Regions from separate parts of the Caldimonas aquatica genome, predicted to be linked through region 2. Evidence: predicted binding sites of a transcription regulator. Region 2 holds the regulator's gene; each other region holds the start of a gene.
What was found. Region 2 encodes FNR, which switches genes on or off when oxygen is low (the NO sensors DNR and NnrR bind a similar motif). Its sites were predicted from a motif close to TTGATNNNNATCAA; they were not measured.
Positions count from the first base shown of each region.

Region 1: OMP39_RS00140 (DUF2249 domain-containing protein) is a predicted target of FNR. The motif match lies at 3,927-3,940, and genes of this name have one in related genera.
Region 3: OMP39_RS11445 (type IV pili methyl-accepting chemotaxis transducer N-terminal domain-containing protein) is a predicted target of FNR. The motif match lies at 6,177-6,190, and genes of this name have one in related genera.

Region 1 covers NZ_CP110257.1:24,201-31,747, forward strand. Annotated here, with positions in the region: gene OMP39_RS00125 (urate hydroxylase PuuD) at 1-973, shown strand, start outside; gene OMP39_RS00130 (hypothetical protein) at 987-3,122, opposite strand; gene OMP39_RS00135 (Rrf2 family transcriptional regulator) at 3,221-3,796, shown strand; gene OMP39_RS00140 (DUF2249 domain-containing protein) at 4,023-4,295, shown strand; gene OMP39_RS00145 (nitric-oxide reductase large subunit) at 4,357-6,639, shown strand; gene OMP39_RS00150 (RrF2 family transcriptional regulator) at 6,725-7,294, shown strand; gene OMP39_RS00155 (metal-sulfur cluster assembly factor) at 7,278-7,547, shown strand, end outside.
Region 2 covers NZ_CP110257.1:2,019,575-2,027,121, forward strand. Annotated here, with positions in the region: gene OMP39_RS09135 (ABC transporter substrate-binding protein) at 1-236, shown strand, start outside; gene OMP39_RS09140 (2-hydroxymuconate tautomerase) at 272-463, shown strand; gene OMP39_RS09145 (RcnB family protein) at 597-977, shown strand; gene icd (NADP-dependent isocitrate dehydrogenase) at 1,100-2,353, opposite strand; gene OMP39_RS09155 (sulfite exporter TauE/SafE family protein) at 2,561-3,223, opposite strand; gene hemN (oxygen-independent coproporphyrinogen III oxidase) at 3,223-4,617, opposite strand; gene fnr (fumarate/nitrate reduction transcriptional regulator Fnr) at 4,852-5,574, shown strand; gene OMP39_RS09170 (hypothetical protein) at 5,645-5,944, opposite strand; gene OMP39_RS09175 (FixH family protein) at 5,996-6,283, opposite strand; gene ccoG (cytochrome c oxidase accessory protein CcoG) at 6,298-7,547, opposite strand, start outside.
Region 3 covers NZ_CP110257.1:2,512,533-2,520,079, forward strand. Annotated here, with positions in the region: gene OMP39_RS11425 (nitrate reductase subunit alpha) at 1-528, opposite strand, end outside; gene OMP39_RS11430 (NarK family nitrate/nitrite MFS transporter) at 554-1,939, opposite strand; gene OMP39_RS11435 (MFS transporter) at 1,966-3,246, opposite strand; gene OMP39_RS11440 (response regulator) at 3,412-4,089, opposite strand; gene OMP39_RS11445 (type IV pili methyl-accepting chemotaxis transducer N-terminal domain-containing protein) at 4,141-6,051, opposite strand; gene pobA (4-hydroxybenzoate 3-monooxygenase) at 6,211-7,392, opposite strand.

The sequences.
Region 1 (7,547 bases), 1.4 Mb from region 2:
CGACAAGCTCCACTGGTCGTACTGGGAGAGCTATTCCACCTGGCTCACCGGCTTCGGCCTTTTCACGGTGCTGTACCTCTTCAACGCCGGCACGTTCCTCGTGGACAAGAGCGTGCACGACTGGTCGCCGGCGGCGGCCGCCGTCGCTTCGCTCGGCTTCCTCGTGGCCTTTTGGCTGGTGTACGACGCGATCTGCCGCACCTTCGGGCAGCGGCCTCGGGGCGACCTCGTCGTCGGCGTGCTGGTGTCCGCCTTCGTGGTGTTCGCCTCGTGGCTGGCCTGCCAGCTCTTCGCGGGGCGCGCGGCCTTCTTGCTCGTGGGCGCGATGCTCGCCACCGCGATGAGCGCCAACGTGTTCTTCTGGATCATCCCCGGCCAGCGCAAGGTAGTGGCGGCACTGCGCGCCGGCCAGCAGCCCGACCCGTTGCACGGCCAGCGCGGCAAGCAACGCAGCGTGCACAACACCTACTTCACGCTGCCGGTGCTGATCGCGATGCTGTCCAACCACTATGGCTGGCTCTACAGCGGGCCGCACAACTGGCTGGTGCTGGTGCTGCTGATGCTCGCCGGTGCGTTGATCCGCCACAGCTTCGTCGCGCGCCACAAGGCGCACGTGCAGGGCAAGCGCACGCCGTGGGAGCACGCGCTCGTCGGCACCGCGGTGCTGGTCGGGCTGGCGCTGTGGCTCGCGCCCGCGCCGCAGGCCCCGGCGCCCGCACAGGCCCAGCGGCCGGTGCGCTTTGCCGAGGTGCAGGCGGTGGTGGCGCAGCGCTGCGCGATGTGCCACAACGCCCAGCTCGCGCAGAAGAACGTGGCCCTGCACACGCCGCAGTTGATCCGTCAGCACGCGCAGGCCGTGTATCAGCAAGTGGCCGTGCTCAAGCTCATGCCCCTCAACAACGCGACGCAGATCACCGAGGACGAGCGGGCCTTGATCAAGCGGTGGTTCGAGGCCGGCGCACCGGCGAACTAGCGGCTGCCGCCTCTCAAGGAAGCCACATCGCCGCCGCCGCGACACCGAGCCCGGCGAGCGCCAGCGCGCCCACGGCCCAGGCCCGTGCCCAGGCGGCCGGGGGCGCGTCCAGCGCGGGCGCACGGCGGCGGGCGCCGCGCGGCAGGCGCGCCGTGCGCGAGACCACGCGGCCCATCGGCACATTGAGGCGCAGCCGGCCGTTGATGGCCCAGCCGCTCGCGTCGAGGATCGGGGCGAGGCTGCGTTGTCGCAGCTTGAGCCACGCGATCAACATGCTCGGGCCCGAGATCGCCAGGATCAAGCCGAGCACGCCGACCGGGATCCACCAGCCCAGCTCGATGAAGCGCGTGACGAGGGCGACGAGCACCGTGCTGATACTGCCCAACGCGACGCCCAGTGCCGCGACCGTGCCCACGTCCACACGGCGCTTCAGCGCAGCGGGCGGGGCGCCGGGCTTGGCGCCTTGGTCGAGCGTCGCCACGCCGGTGGCCGCCGCGCTCAGGCGCTCCTGCACGCGCTTCTCGCCGGCTGCCGCGCGCTTGGCCACCTGCTCCTCCACCAGGCGCAGGAACTTCTTGTACGGCGCCAGAAAAGCCTGCCTCACGCTCAGCGGGTTCTCGATCACCTTGGTGATCGTCGCGTCCCAGTCGAGGCCGTCGTTGTCGTAGAAGACGCCGTTGCGCCCGACGAGCAGGAAGTCCGCGTCGCCGGCCGTGAAGGCGACGGCGATGGTGCGCTTGTGCGCGCCGCGGCGGCACTCGCAGTAGGCGAGGTACGCCTTGGCCAGCCCGGCGAGCGTGGCGTGGCGTGCGGGGTCGGACACGTCCACCGCGAGGTCGCAGCGCCGCGCGTCGAGGTAGAGCGTGCCGGCCTCGAAGATCGCGCCGCGGCGGCTGTAGAAGTCGCGGAACGAGACGAAGTTGTGCAGCAGCCTGAGCAGGTCGCGCTGCAGGCGCAGCGTCTTCTCGAGATCGACCAGCCGGTCGTGCTGCGGGGCGGCGGCGCGGTCGTCCTCGATCAGCTGCACCAGGCGCTCGCGCAGTTCGGGGCGGCGCAGCACGTCGTCGATGCGGGCGGTGCCCAGCACGTCCAGCGGCGCGCCGGGCTTGCCCTCCAGCCAGCGGCGCCAGGGCGCGAGCCGTCGATCGAGCTCGTGCCATTCGGCTTCGGTGAGTCGCTCGCGCGAGCCGCCGAGCAGCGGCTCGACCACCTGCGTGCGCAAGGCGTCGAGCGCGTCGGCCCACGCGGGGTTGACCGCCTCGCGCACGAGCGGCAGCGGCCGGCCGGGGGCCGCCACCGCCAGCGGCAGCTCGGCCAGCGCAGCCGCCTGGGGCGTGAGCCGGGCGGCCGCCAGCGCGCGGTACTGCTCGGGCGTCGGGTTCATCGCGCCCACGGCCGCCGGGTCGTATGCTGCGAGCCGGCAGCGGGTGAAGTAGTCCTCGATCTTGGGGCGGATGCGCGCGAGCGTGGCGGCCGCCTCTTCGGTGTGCGGGCCCAGCACCTGCGCCTGCGGCCCCGGCCGCTGGGCCCGCCACGCGACCCAGGCCTCGGCGTCGCGGAAGAACGCCTCCACGCGCGACAGGTCGACGCCCGGCTCGCCGCTGCGGTCCGTCGTGCTGCCGTGCGTGCGCTGAATGTCGCGGATCAGTTGCGCGAGGTCTTCGTCGTCGGCGGCGCTCGCCGGCACCACGCCGTCGCCGTTGGCGCGCTGCCGGTGGACGTTGCGCAGCCGCTCCAGCACGTCGTCCAGCCCCACCTCGGGGGCCGACGGCCGGCCCGCCAGTTCGAGCGTGCGCCGGGCCTCGTCGCGCAGGGCCCGGCCCGCGGCGGTGTCGTCGCGCAGCGCGTCCAGCGGCAGGCGATCGGTGCCGAGCAGCAGGCGGTCGGCGTCCTTCAGGCGCTCGCGCATCCACTGCGTGGCCGCGAGCACCTCCGGCGGGCGGATGCGGCCGTCGCCGTCGGTGTCGAGGAGGTCGAGCGTGCGGTCGTCGAGCGCCAGCCCCCGGGTCGGGCAGGCGAGTGCGGCCCACAAGGTCTGGTCCAGCTCGTCCAGACGGAGGATGTCGGCGCCCGAGCGAAAGACGACCTGGTCCATGCCCCCGGCGCGTTCGAATTGCCAACGGTGCGGCGTGTCTGTCGATGTCTTCATGCGCCCAGGCCGGAGGCATTCTTCGTGCCTGCGGCGCGCGCGCAGGTACGGGTGAGTTAGAATGTATGCGCCGCACATCTTTTCGCCGAGCCCCCGCCATGCGCCTTACGGTCTACACCGACTACACCCTGCGGGTGCTGATCTACCTGGCGCTCAAGCACCGCGAAGGGGGCGTGGCCACGATCGACGAGATGGCGCGGGCCTACGGCATCTCGCGCAACCATCTGATGAAGATCGTGCACGAGCTCGGCCAGCACGGCTTCATCGAGACGGTGCGCGGGCGCGCAGGCGGCGCGCGCCTCGCACGGGCCCCCTCTCAGATCTCCATCGGCGACGTGGTGCGCATGGCCGAGAAGGACTTCTCGGTCGTGCAATGCCATGAGCGCGGCGCCGTCCACGACTGCGCGATCCTCGCCACCTGCAATCTCAAGCGGGGCTTGCAGCGCGCCGTCGAGGCCTTCATGCGCGAGCTCGACCGCATGACGCTCGCCGACGCGGTGGGCTCCACCGCCGCGGCCGCCCAGCTGCTCGGGATGGAGCTTGCGCCGGCACGTGGCGCCTCGCCGGTGCGAGCGGCCCGCAAGACCATCCCCATCGTCGGCCAGCCGGCAGCCCATGCCGCGACGCGGCCTCGCCCGGCGAGCCGCTCCGCGTCCCGCAGTCGCAACCGCTGAGTGTCGCGCGCCCGGCGCGCATCACAGGCAGGCGCACCGAGCCCCTCGGGCTGCAAGAGTGCACCCAGGAGTGGGTGGAGGCGCGTCTCCACGCCGGCGGGGCTTCTTCCACGAAGCCCGGTGCCGCTCCTTGACCTCGCTCAAAAAGATGTACCCATCGTATTGCTTTGGGGGTGGGGGCTCGCCCAGAATAGCTGTATCAGAGATACATCTTTGGAGCGTTTGCATGACCCTCACCGTCACCACCGTCGATGTGCGAACCATCGTGCCGCGCGAGCGGCACCCGCTCATCTTCTCCACCTTCGCGAAGCTCGAGCCGGGCCACGCCATGGAGTTGGTGAACGACCACGATCCCAAGCCGCTGTACTACCAGTTCCAGGCCGAGCTGCCCGGCGCGTTCGGCTGGGACTACCTCGAGCGCGGCCCGGAGGTCTGGCGCGTGCGCATCGTCAAGCTGGCGCCGGCGGCGGGCTCCACCTGCTGCGGCTCCTGCCAATGAGCCCTCGGGGGCCGGCTCGCCCGGCCGGCCCTCCTTCCCCATCCACCGACGAGGTTCCCCGATGAGATCCACCCGCACCCTGTGGAGATGGCTGGGCGTCATCTTCCTGCTTTCGTTCGCCGCCCTGGGCTTCCTGGGTTGGCAGATCCACCTCCAGGCCCCGCCCATCCCCAAGGCGGTGGTCAGCCAGGACGGCCAGGTGCTGTTCGGCGAGGGCGAGGTCACGCGCGGCCAGCAGGCCTGGCTCGCCGCCGGCGGCCAGCAGCTGGGCACCGTCTGGGGCCACGGCAGTTACGTCGCGCCGGACTGGTCGGCCGACTGGCTGCACCGCGAGGCGCTGGCGTTGCGCGACCTCGGGGCCGCGCAACGCTACGGCAAGCCCTACGAGCAGCTGGGCGTCGAGCAGCGCGGCGCCCTCGACGCGTGGGTCAAGAGCGAGTTCCGCCGCAACACCTACGACGGGTCGCGCGGCGTCATCGTCGTCTCGCGCGAGCGTGCCCGGGCCATCGAGCAGACGGCGCAGCACTACGCGGGCCTGTTCGGCGCAGCCCCCGAGTTCGACGGCTTGCGCGAGGCCTACGCGATGACGGCCGACGCGCTGCCCTCGGCCGACGACCGCAAGGCGCTGGCGGCGTTCTTCTTCTGGTCGGCCTGGGCGGCGGCCACCGACCGGCCGGGCGAGCAGGGCCTGTCGTACACCAGCAACTGGCCGCACGAGCCGCTGGTGGGCAACACGATGACCACCTCGGCGGCGATGTGGTCCATCGTGAGCGTGGTGCTGCTGCTGGGCGGCATCGCCGCGATGTTGTGGTTCCACAGCGCGCGCAAGCACGAGGAGGAGCCGGCCGCGCCGAAGACCGACCCGCTCTTCGGCGCGAAGGCCACGGCCTCGATGCGGGCCACGCGCAAGTACTTCTTCGCGGTGATCGGCCTCATCCTGCTGCAGATCGGCATGGGCATCGTCACCGCGCACTATGCGGTCGAAGGCCAGAGCCTGTTCGGCTTGCCGCTGGCCGAGGTGCTGCCCTATGTGGTGAGCCGCACGGCGCACACCCAGGTGGGCATCTTCTGGATCGCCACCGCCTGGCTGGCCACGGGCCTGTACATCGCGCCGCTGCTCTCGGGGCAGGAGCCCAGGCTGCAGAAGCTGGGCGTGGACGTGCTGTTCTGGGCGCTGATCGCCATCGTCGTCGGCTCAACCGCCACGAGCTGGCTCGGCCACCTGCAACGCCAGGGCGCCGACTTCACGTTCTGGATCGGCAACCAGGGGCTGGAGTTCACCAGCATGGGCCGCGTGTGGCAGATCCTGCTGTTCGTGGGCCTGCTGTTCTGGCTGCTGCTGATGGGCCGCGCGCTGTGGCCGGCGCTCAAGCGTCCGTCGGAGACGCGCGGGCTGATCGCGATGGTGTTCCTGTCGGCCACCTGCATCGGCGGCTTCTACGCGACCTCGCTCACCTGGGGCCAGGGCACGCACTACTCGATGATCGAGTACTGGCGCTGGTGGCTGGTGCACCTGTGGGTCGAAGGCTTCTTCGAGGTGTTCGCCACGGCCGTCATCGCGCTGATCTTCACCCGCCTGGGCCTGATCCGCACGGCCACCGCCAACAGCGCGATCGTGCTGGAGACCATCGTGTTCCTGTTCGGCGGCATCCTGGGCACGCTGCACCACCTGTACTTCACCGGCACCCCCACGTCGGTGATCGCGGTGGGCGCGGTGTTCTCGGCGCTCGAAGTGGTGCCGCTCACCCTGATCGGCCTGGAAGGCTGGGCCACCTACCAGCGCACCAAGGCCGCGCCCTGGGTCGCCGCGTACAAGTGGCCGATCCTGTGCTTCGTCGCGGTGGGCTTCTGGAACACCGTGGGCGCGGGCCTGCTGGGCTTTGCGATCAACCCGCCGGCCTCGCTGTACTACGTGCAGGGCCTGAACCTCACGCCCGCCCACGGCCATGCGGCGCTGTTCGGCGTGTACGGCATGCTCGGCATCGGCCTGATGCTGTTCTGCCTGCGCGGCCTCTATGCCCGTGAGCTGCACGCCGACCGGTGGCTCAAGCCGGCCTTCTGGGGCTTGAACCTGGGCCTGGCGATGATGGTGTTCATGTCGCTCGTGCCGGCCGGCATCTACCAGGCCTGGGCCAGCGTGACCCAGGGCCTGTGGTACGCCCGCTCGCCCGAGATCGTGCACTCGAAGCTGATGGAAGCGCTGGTGTGGCTGCGTGTGCCGGGCGACGTGGTGTTCGCCGCCGGTGCGGTGTTCCTGGCCGTCTACGGCGCGGCCCTGCTGCGCCGCCACTCGGGTGAGCCGCGCACGCTGGACGTGCCCGCCGCCAAGGCGGCGCGGTCGTGAGGCCTTACATCTTGGTCCCCGGGGCGGGCGCACTGCCCGCCCGCGGGGGGTGCCGGCCCGGCCCACCGTGCTCGATGGGGACGCCATGCGGTTGACCAGCTTCACCGACTATGCGCTGCGCGTGCTGATCTTCCTGGCCGCGGGCCGCGGCGAGCCGCGCGCGACGGTCGGCGAGATCGCCGCCGCCTTCGACATCTCGGAAAGCCACCTGACCAAGGTGGCGCACTTCCTGGGACGGCAAGGCTGGGTTGTGACGGTGCGCGGCAAGGGCGGTGGCTTGCAACTCGCACGGCCGGCCGGCACCATCGGCGTCGGTGAGGTGGTGCGGCGGGCCGAGGGCGAGGGCGCGTTCGCCGAATGCTTCGAGGCGCGCCCGCGCCAGGGCCTGGAGCCGGCCGACCGGCCCGGGGCTGGGCGCACGCCTTGCTCGATCGCCGACATGTGCGGCCTGCAAGGCGTGCTGCGCGAGGCGGTCGCGGCCTTCTTCGGCGTGCTGGACCGCCACACCGTGCAGGACCTGGTGCAAGAGCCGCAGCGCCTGCGCGCCGTGCTGTTCGTGCCGCGTGCGAGTGGGCCGCACACGCCCCCAGACGCGGCCGACGACGCGGGCGCCCCGACCCTTGCGAAGGAGTGGCCCGATGCCCTTGGACGATGATGCCCCCGCCCCGCCGGCCTACGAGTACGAAGGCCCGCCCGAGCTGCGCGAGCCGATCGACCGCGCGCTGCATGGCGTGGTGGACCCGGAGATGGCGCTGGACATCGTGGACGTGGGCCTCGTCTATCGGGTGCGCGTCGAGCCGCAGCGCGTGCACGTGCTGATGACGATGACCTCGGCCGCCTGCCCGGCGGCCGGCCTCATCCTGGAGGAGGTCGAGGCGGCGCTGCAACGCCTCCTGCCGGAGCGCGAG
Region 2 (7,547 bases):
CGGCCGAGCCGACCCGGCCCTCGCTGGGCCAGGCCCTGCGCCGCATCCAGGCCCGTACCGTGGTGGGCCCGCTCAGCTTCGCGGGGCGCATGCCCGCGCTCAACGTGTGCTCCACGCCGGCCGTGGGCGGCCAGTGGCTGAAGGACGAGCGGGGGCGCTGGGTGCTGCAGGTGGTGGACAACACCCGCTCGCCGTTCATCCCCGTCACCGCGAAGTTCGCCACCGTCCCGCTGTGACGCCCCTTTCACCTTTTCCGACAGAGGACAACCCCATGCCATTTGCACAGATCTACCTGATCGAAGGCCGCACCGAAGAACAGAAAAAGGCCGTCATCGAGAAGGTCACCCAGGCACTGGTCGAGGCCGTCGGCGCCCCGGTGGCGAACGTGCGTGTCTGGATCACCGAGGTGCCCAAGGAGAACTGGGGCATCGCCGGCGTCACGGCCAAGGAACTCGGCCGCTAGCCTGGCACGGGAGCGCCTGTCGCTCCCGCTTCACGCGTCTTTACACAGCCTTACCCGCCGTTTGCCGCCGCACGCAAGACGCAAAGGGTGGCGCTGCACACTGAAGCTGTCCCGTTCACCAAGGAGCAGCCTCATGCAAGCACGCACCCTGATCGCCCTGGCCACCCTGGCCCTCGGCCTGCAGGCCGGCCTGGCCCACGCCCAGCCGCGTGACCGCCACGCCCCTGCCCCCCGCGTCGAGCATCGCCATGGCCCCGTGCACGGCCATCCCGCTGCCCGCCCGGCCCACCCCCCGGTCGTCGTGGTCCAGCCCGTCCGCGTCGCGGCGCCGCGCCATCACTTCCACCGCGGTGCCCGGCTGCCCGTCGCCTACCGCCACCACGTGGTGCATGACTGGCGCGCCCACCGCCTGAGCGCCCCGCCACGTGGCCACCACTGGGTGCGCGTGGGCTCGGATTTCGTGCTGGTGGCCGCTGCGACCGGCATCATTGCCCACTTCGTGCTGGCTCACTGAGCCGGGCACACGCCGCAAGGCCCCAGCTCGGCGCCATGCGCCAGCCAAGAAAAAACCCCGCTTCTCGCGAAGCGGGGTTTCCATCTGGACCGGCCGGCCCGGCCGTGCCGGGCCGCGGCGGATCACATGTTGTCGATCATCACCTGGCCGAAGCCCGAGCAGCTGACCTGGGTCGCGCCGTCCATCAGGCGGGCGAAGTCGTAGGTCACCTTCTTGCTCTGGATGGCCTTTTCCATCGAGCTGATGATCAGGTCGGCGGCTTCCTTCCAGCCCATGTGGCGCAGCATCATCTCGGCCGACAGGATCTCGGAACCGGGGTTCACGTAGTCCTTGCCGGCGTACTTCGGCGCCGTGCCGTGGGTGGCCTCGAACATCGCGACCGAGTCGGACAGGTTGGCGCCCGGGGCGATGCCGATGCCGCCGACCTGCGCGGCCAGCGCGTCGGAGATGTAGTCGCCGTTCAGGTTCAGCGTCGCGATCACCGAGTACTCGGCCGGACGCAGCAGGATCTGCTGCAGGAACGCGTCAGCGATGGCGTCCTTGATGACGATGTCCTTGCCGGTCTTCGGGTTGGTGAACTTGCACCACGGGCCGCCGTCGATCAGCTCGGCGCCGAACTCGCGCTGCGCCAGGGCATAGCCCCAGTCGCGGAACGCGCCTTCGGTGAACTTCATGATGTTGCCCTTGTGCACCAGCGTCACCGACGGCTTGTCGTTGTCGATGGCGTACTGGATGGCCTTGCGCACCAGGCGCTCGGTGCCTTCCTTGGAGACCGGCTTGATGCCGATGCCCGAGGTTTCCGGGAAGCGGATCTTCTTGACGCCGAACTCGTCCTGCAGGAACTTGATCAGCTTCTTGGCCTTGTCGCTCTGGTAGTCGAACTCGATGCCGGCGTAGATGTCTTCCGAGTTCTCGCGGAAGATCACCATGTCGACCTTCTCGGGCTCCTTGACCGGCGAGGGCACGCCCTTGAAGTAGCGCACCGGGCGCAGGCAGACGTACAGGTCCAGCTCCTGGCGCAGCGCGACGTTCAGCGAGCGGATGCCGCCACCGACCGGGGTGGTCAGCGGGCCCTTGATCGAGACCACGTATTCGCGCACGGCATGCAGCGTCTCCTCGGGCAGCCACACGTCCGGGCCGTACACCTTGGTCGACTTCTCGCCGGCGTAGACCTCCATCCAGTGGATCTTGCGCTTGCCACCGTAGGACTTGGCCACCGCAGCGTCGACCACCTTGATCATCACGGGCGTGATGTCGAAGCCGGTGCCGTCCCCCTCGATGTACGGAATGATGGGATTGTCGGGAACGTTGAGCGAGAAGTCCGGGTTGACCGTGATCTTCTGGCCACCCTCGGGCACCTTGATGTGCTGGTACATGTGAGAAAGCTCCGCGGAACGTGGTTGGTATCGGGTTCTTGCGCGAACGAAAGATTCTAAGTCAGGGCGGCTTTCAGACGACTTTCACCACCCCTGCGGGAGACGGGGCTGGGCCGGCCCCTCGGGGGGTCAACCGTGAGGCGGCGCCCGCCTTTGCCCCACGTACCTGGAGGCGGTGGCGCGCCCAGGGGCGCCACCCGAGCCCGCTCAGCACACCCCGGCGGCCACCTTGGACCACACGCCATGGCCGAGGGCCCACGCGGACGAGGCGAGCAGGAAGCCCCCCGCCAGCCGCACGGCGAGGGTGCCCCCGCCCGCCCGGGCGCCGAAGCGCTGCCACAGCATGGGCCCGACCTGGAGGCCGAGCGCCGAACCGAAGGCGAAGGCCGCCATCACCAGGGCCCCCTGCCCGGCTCCTGGGGCGAGTGCCGCCACCATCAGGGCGGAGTACAGAAGCCCGCACGGCAGCAGCACCCACAGCAGCCCCGCCGCGAAGGGCACCTGCAGGCTGGACCAGCCGAGCGTGCGGTGGCGCATCTCCTGCCAGACGCGGTGAGCCAGACCTTCGAGCCAAGCCGGCTGACGACCGCGCCAGACCAGGGCGATCCCGAGCGCGAGCACGGCCACGTGAAACAGCGCCCAGAAGGGGCGCAGCCAGGCGCTGTGCTCGGCCCCCCACTGAAGGGCGCCAGCCGAGGTGGCCACCACGGCGCCCAGCGTGGCATAGCCGGCCAAACGGCCGAGCTGGAACGACAGCAGGCGCGGCCGGGTGCACCCCACCCCGGCGGTCGCAGCGCCGCACATGGCCACGCAGTGAGGACTGCCGGCGAGCCCCATCAACAACGCGGTGAAGACGAGTCCCGAGACCATCAGATGATCTTGGAGAAGCGCTGGCGGCTGCGGTCGGCCTGGAGGTAGCGGTCGAACACCATCGCGATGCCACGCACGAAATACCACCCCATGGGCGTGACGCACACGCCGTCGGGCTCGATCGTGACCAACCCCTCCTCGGCCAGCGCCGCCAGCCGTTCCAGTTCGGCGGCGAAGTAGCGGCGGAAGTCGATGAGATACGAGACCTCGATCGACTCGAACACCACGTGCCCCTGGCACATCAGCGCCATGATGACCGCACGGCGCACGAGGTCGTCCCTGTCGAGCGCGAGACCGCGCACCACCGGGAAACGCCCCTGCGCGAGTGCATCATAGTACTCGGGCAGCGTCTTGGCATTTTGGCTGTAGGTGGCGCCGATGCGGCCGATGGCCGACACCCCCAGCCCGATCAGATCGCAGTCGGGCTGCGTGCTGTAGCCCTGGAAGTTGCGATGCAGCCGGCCCTGGCGCTTGGCCACGGCCAGCGCGTCGTCATGCAAGGCGAAGTGGTCCATGCCGATGTACGCATAGCCCCGGCCTAGGAAGCTGGCGATGGCCCCCGACAGCATCGAGATCCGGTCCTCAGCGCTCGGCAGCTCGCTGGCATCGATGCGGCGCTGAGGCTTGAAGCGCTCGGGCAGATGCGCATAGGCGTACAGCGCGATGCGGTCGGGACGCAGCTCGCCGACCTGCTCGAGCGTGCGGGCGAACGACGCCGGGGTCTGTCGCGGCAGTCCGTAGATCAGATCCACGTTGAGTGACTCGAAGCTCAGCTGGCGGGCGGCTGCCATCAGCTCGGCGACGCTCTCGCGAGACTGGGCCCTGTGGACCGCCTTCTGAACCTGGGGGTCGAAGTCCTGCACACCGAAGCTCAGCCGGTTGAAGCCGAGCCGCGCGAGATGTGCAAGACGATCGGGAGTGACGGTGCGAGGATCGACCTCGATAGAGTACTCGCCGCCGGGAACGAGCCGGAAAGCCCGGCGCAGGCTGCCCATCACGCGCTCCAGTTCCGCATCGGATAGGAAGGTGGGCGTGCCGCCTCCGAAATGTAGCTGGGATACGGCCTGCGCGGAGCCGAGCACCTCGCGGTGCATCGCGATTTCGCGGTCGAGCGCGTCCAGGTACTCGCCGGCGCGCTCGTGGTGCTTCGTGATCACCTTGTTGCAGGCGCAGTAGTAGCACACCGACTCGCAGAACGGGATGTGGACGTAGATCGACAACGGAGCGTGCAGCCCCCCCACCCCGCTGGCGCGTTGCTCCAGTGCCTGACGGTAGTGCGACTCCGTGAAGGCCTCCACGAACCTGTCGGCCGTGGGATACGACGTATAGCGAGGGCCGGGCACATCGAAGCGGGCCAGCAACTCGCGATCGAGAGGAGGAAGGACGGTCTCCATGGTGGCTCCACTGTGCCAAGGCAGAACTCCGGGGCGCTTGATCTGTCTCAAGGTCACGGTCGCTGCGACGCGAAAGAATCCCACCCGTACTTGAGGATGATCATGCTGCTCCACCGTGCCCGCTCCCGCTCCACTGTGATCCGGTCCGCGAGGCAGGAGTCCGTATGGGACGCGGGGTCACCTCGGGAAAGCCACGGCCATCCGATAATGGGTTCCACCGGAACTGCGAAGAAGATGATCAAACTCAACGAACTGAAGGTGGCCTGCTCCAGCTGCAATTTGCGGGAGCTGTGCTTGCCGGTGGGCCTGTCGCGCCCAGAGCTGGAAAAGCTCGACACGCTGGTTGCCACCCGCAGGGCGGTCAAGCGCGGTGAGGCGTTGTTCCACGCGGGCGATCCGTTCCAGTCCCTCTACGCCGTGCGCACCGGCTTCTTCAAGACCTGCATCTCCTCCGAGGACGGGCGGGATCAGGTGACCGGCTTCCAGATGGCCGGCGAGCTGCTGGGGCTGGACGCGATCAGCCAGGATCGCCACACCTGCGATGCGGTGGCCCTGGAAGACTCGCAGGTCTGCGTCATCCCCTACTCGCAGCTGGAGTCGCTTTCGCGTGAGTTCACCGAACTGCAGCACTCGTTCCACAAGATCATGAGTCGGGAGATCGTGCGCGACCACGGAGTGATGTTGCTCCTGGGCAGCATGCGCGCAGAAGAACGGCTTGCCGCCTTCCTGCTCAACCTGACGCAGCGCCTGCATGCGCGGGGCTTCTCTCCGTCTTCGCTGGTGCTGCGCATGACGCGCGAGGAGATCGGCAGCTATCTCGGCCTCAAGCTGGAGACGGTGAGCCGCACCTTCTCGAAGTTCCAGGACGAGGGGCTCCTGGAAGTCAAGCAGCGCCAGATTCGCATCTTGGACCAAGAAGGCCTGCAGAAGCTGGTCAACTCGGCCAACAACTGCTGAGCCTAGCCCTCGGGTGCGATGCGCTGCCGCCGCTGGCGGCGGGCCCGCCTTCTCGCTGACCCGCGGCTCTTCAGGACGCGGACCGGTGCTGCGGGCGCGGGCAAGCAGGAGGGCGCTGATCCGCCGTCAGAGGACAGCGGTTGACCTCGAAGGGCGAGCGCGCCAGCAAGGTCGTCAGCATGCTGGACAGCATCGTGGCCGCCCAGAAAAGGAAGAAGGCCAGGGTGTAGATCGCCATCGGCGACAACTCGATCGCGCCGCCACCGAGCCAGTGCAGGTCACGCGGGTCGACGAAGGCGAACACCAACATCTCGATCAGGCCCGCCACCAGAAACGCGGGCCAGGCGATCCACATCCACCGCTGCGCCATCCATGCACTCCTTCGGCGGCGCATCGTCGCGCCGCCTGATCCTTTGAGGGCTCATCGCCCGGGCGTTCCACCCGTGGCCGCGTGGTTGCGGACCTCGAGCGCGGGGCGGACGGCCGGGGCTTCCGACGCCGCGGCCTGGCGCTCGGCCATGGTCTTGTTGATCTCCAGTCCACGACGGTAGTAGTCGGGATCGACCACCGGATCAGGACGCGACACCGCCAAGACGAGGGTCGCCACGCCGGCCAGGATGACGGCCGCAGGTCCGCCCACCACGAGCCACATCATAGGTTCGCGCCACCATGCGCGGGGCTGGGTTTTGGAGGGTTCGAGGGTTTTCATGGGGGCTCCTGCGTTCAGCGCGGCACCAGGAAGGTGGACTTCTCGTGCACCGTGCGAGCGGCCTCCTCGCCGTCCGGCAACCGCTCGATAGCGAACTGGATGGGGCTGGAGCGCCCGGCCAGCTCGGCGGCAGACTCCGGGGGGACCTGCACACGAACGGCCACCCAGCGGGATTCGGCCGGTGCGATGTCGACCTGCGAGTGCGAGGCGACCGAGATGCCGGCGATGCCTTCCACCGAGATCCGGTAGCGCTGCTCGCGCTCGGTGCTGTTCATGATCTGCAGCCGGTACACGTTCTCGACGCGGCCGTCCTCCACGATGCGGGCAAGGGCACCCCGGTCTCGGATGACGTCGACCTTGAACGGGCTGCGCAGCGCGATGCTCGCGACGAAGGCGAGGCTGATGCCGAGCAAGATCGCGCCGTAGATCAGCACCCGCGGGCGCAGTACCCGGCGAAACATCTGGGCGCGTGTCCACCCGTGCTCCATGCCGTTCTCGGTGGAGTAGCGGATGAGCCCGCGCTCGTAGCCCATCTTGTCCATCACGCCGTTGCAGACGTCGATGCATGCGGCGCAGCCGATGCATTCGTACTGCAGGCCGTCACGGATGTCGATGCCGGTGGGGCAGACTTGCACACACAGCGTGCAGTCGATGCAGTCGCCCAACCCCGCCGCCTTTGGATCGATCTTGCGCGAGCGCGAGCCACGGGGCTCGCCGCGTTGCGTGTCGTAGGTGATGATCATCGTGTCCTTGTCGAACATCGCGCTCTGGAAGCGCGCGTAAGGACACATGTACTTGCAGACCTGCTCGCGCATGTAGCCGGCATTGCCGTACGTTGCGAAGCCGTAGAAGAACACCCAGAAGGTCTCCCAGGGGCCGAGGGCGAAGCTCGCGGCAGCCGCTATCAACTCGCGCACGGGGGTGAAGTAGCCGACGAAGGTGAAACCGGTCCACAACGCGATCGCGATCCACGCCGCCTGCTTGGCCGTCTTGCGCCAGATCTTCTCGAAGGTCCAGGGGCCTTCGTCAAGCCGCATTCTCGCGATCCGGTCGCCTTCGATGCGGCGCTCGACCCACATGAAGATCTCGGTGTAGACGGTCTGCGGGCATGCGTAACCGCACCACAGGCGCCCTGCCACGGCCGTGAAGAAAAACAGCCCGAGCGCCGAGATGACGAGCAACGCGGTGAGGTAGATGAAGTCCTGCGGGTACAAGACGAGGTTGAAGATGTAGAACCTGCGCGACAGCAGGTCAAATAGCACGG
Region 3 (7,547 bases), 490 kb from region 2:
CGTGTAGGCGTTGGCCGCGGCCACGATCTCGTTGACCTCGTCCCAGCTGGAGCGCACGAAGCCGCCCAACCCGCGCTTGCTCTGGTAGTCACGGCGCTTGGCGTCGTCCTCGACGATGCTCGCCCACGCGTCGACGGGCCCCAGCACCGCGCGCGCCGCCCGCCAGTGCTTGAGCAGCCGCCCGCGCACCATCGGGTACTTCACGCGGTTGGCGCTGTAGAGGTACCAACTGTAGCTCCCGCCGCGGGCGCAGCCGCGCGGCTCGTGGTTGGGCAGGTCGGGCCGGGTGCGCGGGTAGTCGGTCTGCTGCGTCTCCCACGTCACGATCCCGCCCTTGACGTGGATCTTCCACGAGCACGAGCCGGTGCAGTTGACGCCGTGCGTCGAACGCACCACCTTGTCGTGCTGCCAGCGGTGGCGATAGCCGTCCTCCCAACTGCGGTCTTCGCCGGTGGTCACGCCGTGGCCGTCGGCAAACCGCTCCTTGGGCTGCGAGAAGAAGGTCAGTCGGTCCAGAAAGTGGCTCATGGGGAATCCTTGCTTGTCTTTATGGTCAGCACGGCATCGGTGCGTTCTTGCGGCTGTAGTACCACCACGTGATCAGCACGCAGGTGATGTAGAAGCCGATGAAGAGGTACAGCGCTGCCTCCGGGCCGCCGGTCATCGCGATCGAGGTGCCGTAGCTCTTGGGGATGAAGAAGCCGCCGTAGGCGCCGATCGCGGAACTGAACCCCAGCACGGCGGCGCCTTCCTTGTTGGCGTCGCGCACGGCCTGTTCCTGCGCGGCGGGCCCCTTGCCGGCCGCCTCCCGCGTGCGCTCGGTGAGGAAGATCACCGGGATCATGCGGAACGTCGAGCCATTGCCCACGCCCGAAGCGGCGAACAGCAACAAGAAGGAGATCAGGAACAGCGTGAAGTTGCCGCCCTGCCCGCCCTTGGGCAGGAAGGCGAGCACCGCCAGCACCCCGAGACCCATCACGATGAACGTCCAGAACGTCACGCGGGCGCCACCCAGCTTGTCGGCCAGCCAGCCGCCCACCGGGCGGATCAGCGCACCGACCAGCGGGCCCAGCCAGGCGTACGACAGCGCGTTCACGCCCGGGAACTGGCTCTTGATGAGCAGCGGGAAGCCCGCCGAGTAGCCGATGAAGCTGCCGAAGGTGCCGATGTAGAGCCAGCACATCAGCCAGTTGTGCTTGCGCTTGAAGATCACCGCCTGGTCCGCGAAGCTGGCCTTCGCCTCGGACAGATCGTTCATGCCGAACCATGCGGCCAACGCAGACACGGCGATGAACGGCACCCAGATGTACCCGGCGTTCTGCAGCCACATGAGCGTCTGCGTGCCTGCCTTCTCCACGATCTGAGGCTGGCCGCCGAGCGAGCCGAACACCCCGGCGGTGATCACGAGCGGCACGACGAACTGCACCAGCGACACGCCCAGGTTGCCCAGGCCGGCGTTGAGGCCCAGCGCCGTGCCCTTCTGCGCTTTCGGGAAGAAGAAGCTGATGTTGCTCATGCTCGAGGCGAAGTTGCCCCCGCCGAAGCCGCAGAGCAGCGCCAGCAGCACGAACACCTCGTAGGGCGTCTCCGGGTTCTGCACTGCCAGGCCGATACCGATGGACGGCAGCAGGAGCGAGGCCGTGGAGATGGCCGTCCACCGCCGCCCACCGAAGATCGGCACTGCGAACGAGTAGAAGATGCGCAGGGTCGCGCCGCACAGGGCCGGCAGCGAGGCCAGCCAGAAGAGCTGGTTGGTCGAGAACCGGAAACCGACCGCGGGCAGGTTGACCACCACCACCGACCAGACCATCCAGACCGCGAACGCGAGCGTGAGCGCGGGGATGGACAGCCACAGGTTGCGTTGGGCGACGGCGCGCCCCTCTTTGGACCAGAACGCCGGGTCCTCCGGGTTCCAGTGACGAATGACATGCGAAGCCATGGAAACGCTCCTTCGAAGATCGGGGCTCAGGCCCGCGCCGGTGCCGTGCCGGCCTCGGGGCCCATCACACGGGTGCGCCGCACCTCGGTGAAGTACATCCAGATGAGAGACACCCACACCACGCCGTACAGCAGCATGAAGGCGCTCGAACGGATGCCGGTGATGTCCAGCAGTGCGCCGAACATGATGGGCAGGATGAAGCCGCCCAGCCCGCCGGCCAGCCCGACGATGCCCGAGATCGCACCGATGTTCTTCGGGTAGTCGTCGGCGATGTACTTGAATACGCTCGCCTTGCCGAACGCCCACGCGATGCCGAGCACGAACATCAAGACGGTGAAGGCGTACACGTTGAGACCGATGTGGAAGGTCTTCGGGCCTTCGAGCGTGAGGATGGTGAAGTCGGTTTGCGGGTAGCTCAGCAGGAACAGGCAGATCCAGCTCACCCACATCACCCACCACGTGACGGCATGGGCGCCGTACTTGTCGGACAGCCAGCCGCCGATCGCACGCAGCACGCCGCCGGGCAACGAGAAGCACGCGGCCAGCAGCGCCGCGACACGGATGTCGAGTCCGTACTCGCCGACGTAGTACTGCACCATCCACAACGACAGCGCCACGTAGCCGCCGAAGACGATGCTGTAGTACTGGCAGTACTTGAGGACCGTCGGGTCCTTCAGCGCCTTGAGCTGGTCCACGAAGCGCACGTTGCTGGGCACGAGGTGGGCGGGGTCGTGGTAGCTGAAGATCCAGAACAGGATCAGGGTGCCGAGCATCACTGCCGCGTACACCTGAGGCACCATCGTCCAGCCGAACGCCACCACCAGCGCCGGCGCCACGAACTTGTTGACGGCGGCCCCGGAGTTGCCTGCTCCATACACGCCCATCGCAAAGCCTTGCCGCTCCTTCGGGAACCAGCGGGCCACGTAAGGCGTGCCCACCGAGAACGAGCCGCCGGCCAGGCCAACGAACAGGCCGATCACGATGAAGTGCCAGAACTCGGTGGCATACGACATCATCCAGATGGCCGGGACGGTGGCAGCCATGAGGATGGCCATCACGATGCGACCGCCGTAGCGGTCGGTCCAGATGCCCAGCGGCACGCGCACGAGCGAGCCGGTGAGAACGGGCGTGGCCGTGAGCAGGCCGAACTCGGTGGCGTTGAGGTTGAGCGTCTTCTTCAGCGGGATGCCGATGACGCCGAACATCATCCACACCATGAAGCAGACGGTGAACGCGAGCGTGCTGACGATGAGCACCGACACGGCCTGGCGCCGGCGGGCGTCACTCGCGACAGGGGTTGCGGCCATCGTGTTTTCCTTCTTTCAAACGATGGCTCCACTGTAGGAAGAGCGCGCCTGCGCGAACATTCTCCGCTTGGGTCGAACGCTTGCTTCCAAAGAACGACAGGGCCCGCGGGCCCTGTCGTTCGAAAGAACTACACCGGCCGCTTTCGCGCCGGTGTTTGCGCTGCCTCAAGCCAGGCCGCGCCCGCTCGCATACACGGCGGCCTGCACCCGCGAGGTGAGGTTGAGCTTGCGCAGGATGCGCTGCACGTGGATCTTGACGGTCGTCTCGGCGATGCCGAGGGTGCGCGCGATCTCCTTGTTGCTCGCACCGCGCGCGATCTCGCGCAGGATCTCCGTCTCCCGCGGCGAGAGCCCTCCGTGGCCAGCGTCGGACTCGGGCTCCTCCGCTTCCTCGGCTTGTGCGGGGCTGGCGGTCGCACTGCGGAAGGCTGCAATGAGCTTTTCGGTCATCTCGGGGCTCACCACCGACTCGCCGCGCATCGCACGCCGGATGCCGTCGATGAGCATCTCGCCCTCGACCGTCTTGAGCAGGTAACCGGCCGCACCGGCCTTGAGCGCGGCCGCCAGATCGGCCCCATCCTCGCTCACCGTGAGCACGATGATGCGGCAGCCGGGATGCACCTCGCGCAGGCCGGGGATCGCGTCGACGCCACGCACGCCGGGCAGGTGGTTGTCGAGCAGCATCACGTCGGGGCGCAGCTCGGCCAGCAGGCGCTGCGCCTCTCCTGCATCGCCGGCTTGGCCCACCACCTGCAACGTGGGCTCCTGCGCCAGCAAGGCGGCCAGGCCGCGGCGGAACAGGTTGTGATCGTCCACCAGGAGGATGCGGATCGGCGCGTTCATGGGCAAGCGATCGGAAGTCCGGACGGAAGTGTGCGAAGCCTCACGATACCGTCACGACACCGCCTCCGGCAAGGTGCGCGCCTGCTCGGCCGCCGCCGTGCGCGGCGGCAGCGTCAGCAGCACCGAGGTGCCCTGCCCGGGCGCGGACTGGATCTCGATCGTCGCGCCGATGCGTGCCGCCCGTTCGCGCATGATCGCCAGTCCGACGTGGGTGGAGTCCGGCGCGCCCGAGCGGGCATCGAATCCCTTGCCGTCGTCGCGGATGCGACAGCGCCACACCGGCCACTGGTCCACCTCCACCCAGGCATGCGTCGCCTGGGCATGTTTGCGCACGTTGGACAAAGCCTCCTGCACCACGTGCAGCACCTGGATCTGCACGTCCGCGTCCAGCGGCAGCCCCGGCCCGCGCACCTCTAGGCTGGCCCCGATACCGGTCTGATGTTCGAACTTCTGCAAAGTCGTGCGCAGGGCCACCTCGATGTCGTCCGCGTGCGCGCGGGTGCGAAAGTGCAGCAGCAGCTCCCGCACGTCGGCATTGCTCTCGCGGATGCCCATCTCGATCTCGCCGAGCACGCGCTCGATGCCCTCGGCGTCGGCGCGCGCCACGGCCTGCCGCAGCAACGGCACTTGCAGCTTCAAGAAGGCGAGCGACTGCGCGATCGAGTCGTGCAGCTCGCGCGCGAGCAAAGCGCGCTCCTCGGCGATGGCCGACTCGCGCTCGATCGCGGCTGCGCGCAGGGCTTCCATCGCGCCGGCCAGGTGCTGGCCCATGGCCTCGTACAGGCCGCGCTCGTCTTCGGCCAGCACCACGTCCCCGCGATAGAACAGGTCGATCTCGCCCAGCGTGCGCTGGTGGGTGCGCACCGGCACCGTCACCAGGGTTCGGTAGCCGGCCTGCTCGCAATGCGGCAGCGCGGGGCCGGAGCGCGCTTCGCGGATCGGGATCACCCGCACCGGGGCGGCGTCGTCGCTCGTGCCGCAGTGGCACTGGCCGGCCACCAGGCACCGCTCGGCCTCGGCCATCGGCTCGGGCAGGCAGTCGTTGCCGGCCATCACGAAGCGTTGGCGGCTCGCATCGCTCCAGCGCACGGCCACGGCATCGGCCTTCGCGACGGTGCGCACCTTCTTCGCAAAGCCTTGCATCAGCGCCTCGATGGAGGTCGCCGACGACACGAAGCTCGAGATCTCGTACAGCGCCGAGAGCCGCTCGCGTTTCACCTCGAGCCGCGCGGTCTTCTCGCGCACCTTGTCCTCGAGGTCGCCGTATGCCTGCCCCAACTGCTCGGCCATGAGGTTGAAGCCCCGCGCCAGGTCGCCGAACTCGTCCTGCGTGCGGGCCTCGATGCGCTCGGAGAAGTCGCCTTGCGCCAGGCGCTGCAAGCCCCGTTGCAGGCGGGCCAGAGGCTCCAGCACGAGCAGGTAGCCGGTGTACATGAGCGCGATCGCGCTGGCGAGCGCGAGCCCCATGATCGCGAACTGGACCACGTGGAGCAGTGCCGTCCAGCGCGACAGATGGTGCTCGATCGACGAGACGAAATCGTCGACGAGGATCACGAACGCGTCGGCCTCGTCCAGCACGCGCCCGCCGTCGGGGCGGGCCGGCCCGAGCCAGCGGGCACGCAGTTCCTTCCAGCGGTCCTGCACCGCCAGGAAGCGCAGGTGGACCTCCCCGTCGCGCGGCACGAACAGCGGTCGGCGCGGGTCGTCGTGCTCCAGCAGGTCCAACCCGCGCTCGAAGCGCTCGGCCTGGGCCTGCAGGTCGGCCGGCGACGCATGGGGCAAGGCCAGCGCGAGCCGGTAGCTCATCATCCTCAGCCGCCCGGCTTCGTTGACCGCGGCCGCGCCGCCTTCGAGCTGCCAGCTCACCCACAGCGTCAGCCCCGTCGAGCCCAGAGCCAGGACCAGAAAGGTGATGCCCACGACGAACAGCTTCGTCGAGAGCTTCCAGCGAAAGAATCCCATGCGCGCTCCACGTCCCCGGTCGTCGCCGCCGCGGCCCAGCCCAACCGGGCCGGCACGGCGAACGCATCCCCGCCCGGCGGGGCTCCGGGTCAGGGGCATCGTAGGCGGCGCACATCAGGGCGACCTTGACGTTCGTCAAGGTCGGACCCTGGGCGGGATTCAGTCCTCGAAGGGAAGTCCGACATAGTTCTCGGCCAGCGACGTCGACGCCGCCTCCGAGTGCACGAGGTAGTCCAGTTCGGCCTCCTGGATCTTCTGCCCGAACTCCCCATGCTCGGGAAAGCGGTGCAAGAGGCTGGTCATGTACCAGGAGAAGCGCTCGGCCTTCCAGATGCGGCGCAGGGCTTTCTGCGAATAGTGGTCCAGGCCGGCGCTGCTGCCCTCCCGGTAGTGTTCGATCAGGGCGCGCGAGAGATAACGCACGTCCGACGCGGCCAGGTTGAGCCCCTTGGCGCCGGTGGGCGGCACGATGTGGGCCGCATCGCCGGCCAGGAACAGCCGCCCGAAGCGCATCGGCTCGGCGACGAAGCTGCGCAGCGGCGCGATGCTCTTCTCGATCGACGGCCCGGTCACCAGCCGCTCCGCGGCCACCGGGTCCAGCCGGGCGCGCAGCTCGTCCCAGAACCGCTCGTCACTCCAGTCCTCCACCTTCTCGGTGAGCGGCACCTGCACGTAATGCCGGCTGCGCGTGGGCGAGCGCATGCTGCACAGGGCGAAGCCGCGTTCGTGATGGGTGTAGATCAGCTCGTCGGACACCGGCGGGGTGTCCGAGAGGATGCCCAGCCATCCGAAGGGGTAGACCCGCTCGTACGTCTTGATCGCCTGCGCCGGCACGCTCGCCCGGCACACGCCGTGAAAGCCGTCGCATCCCGCGATGAAGTCGCACTCGATCTCGTGCGTGCGGCCGTCCTTCTCGTAGCGCACCCGCGGCCGCGCGCCGTCGAAATCGTGGATGCTGACGTGGGCCGCCTCGTACACCGTGGGCAAGCCCTCGGCCTCGCGCGCGTCCATGAGGTCGTGCGTGATTTCCGTCTGGCCGTACACCATCACCGACTTGCCGCCGGTGAGCCGGTGCATGTCGATGCGGTGGCGCTCGCCCTTGAAGGCCAGCTCGATGCCGTGGTGCACCAGCCCCTCGCGGTGCATGCGCGCCCCCACCCCGGCCTCGTCCAGAAGGTCCTGGGCGATCTGCTCGATGATCCCCGCCCTGATGCGGGCCAGCACGTACTCCTTGCTGCGCTGCTCGAGGATGAGGTTGTCGATGCCCGCCTTGTACAACAGCTGCCCCAGCAGCAGCCCCGAGGGTCCGGAGCCGATGATGGCCACCTGCACCTTCTTCATGGCATGTCTCCTTGTCTTGTATCAACGAGATTAGGCGGCTGCGGCCCGCGTGCAAATAGACGGAAAACACAAAGGCTTGGACAATCGGAACATTCGTGCGACAGGTGGCGCCCGAGGTCGGGCGCCCGCTGCCGCGCCGGGGGCACCCGCCCCGC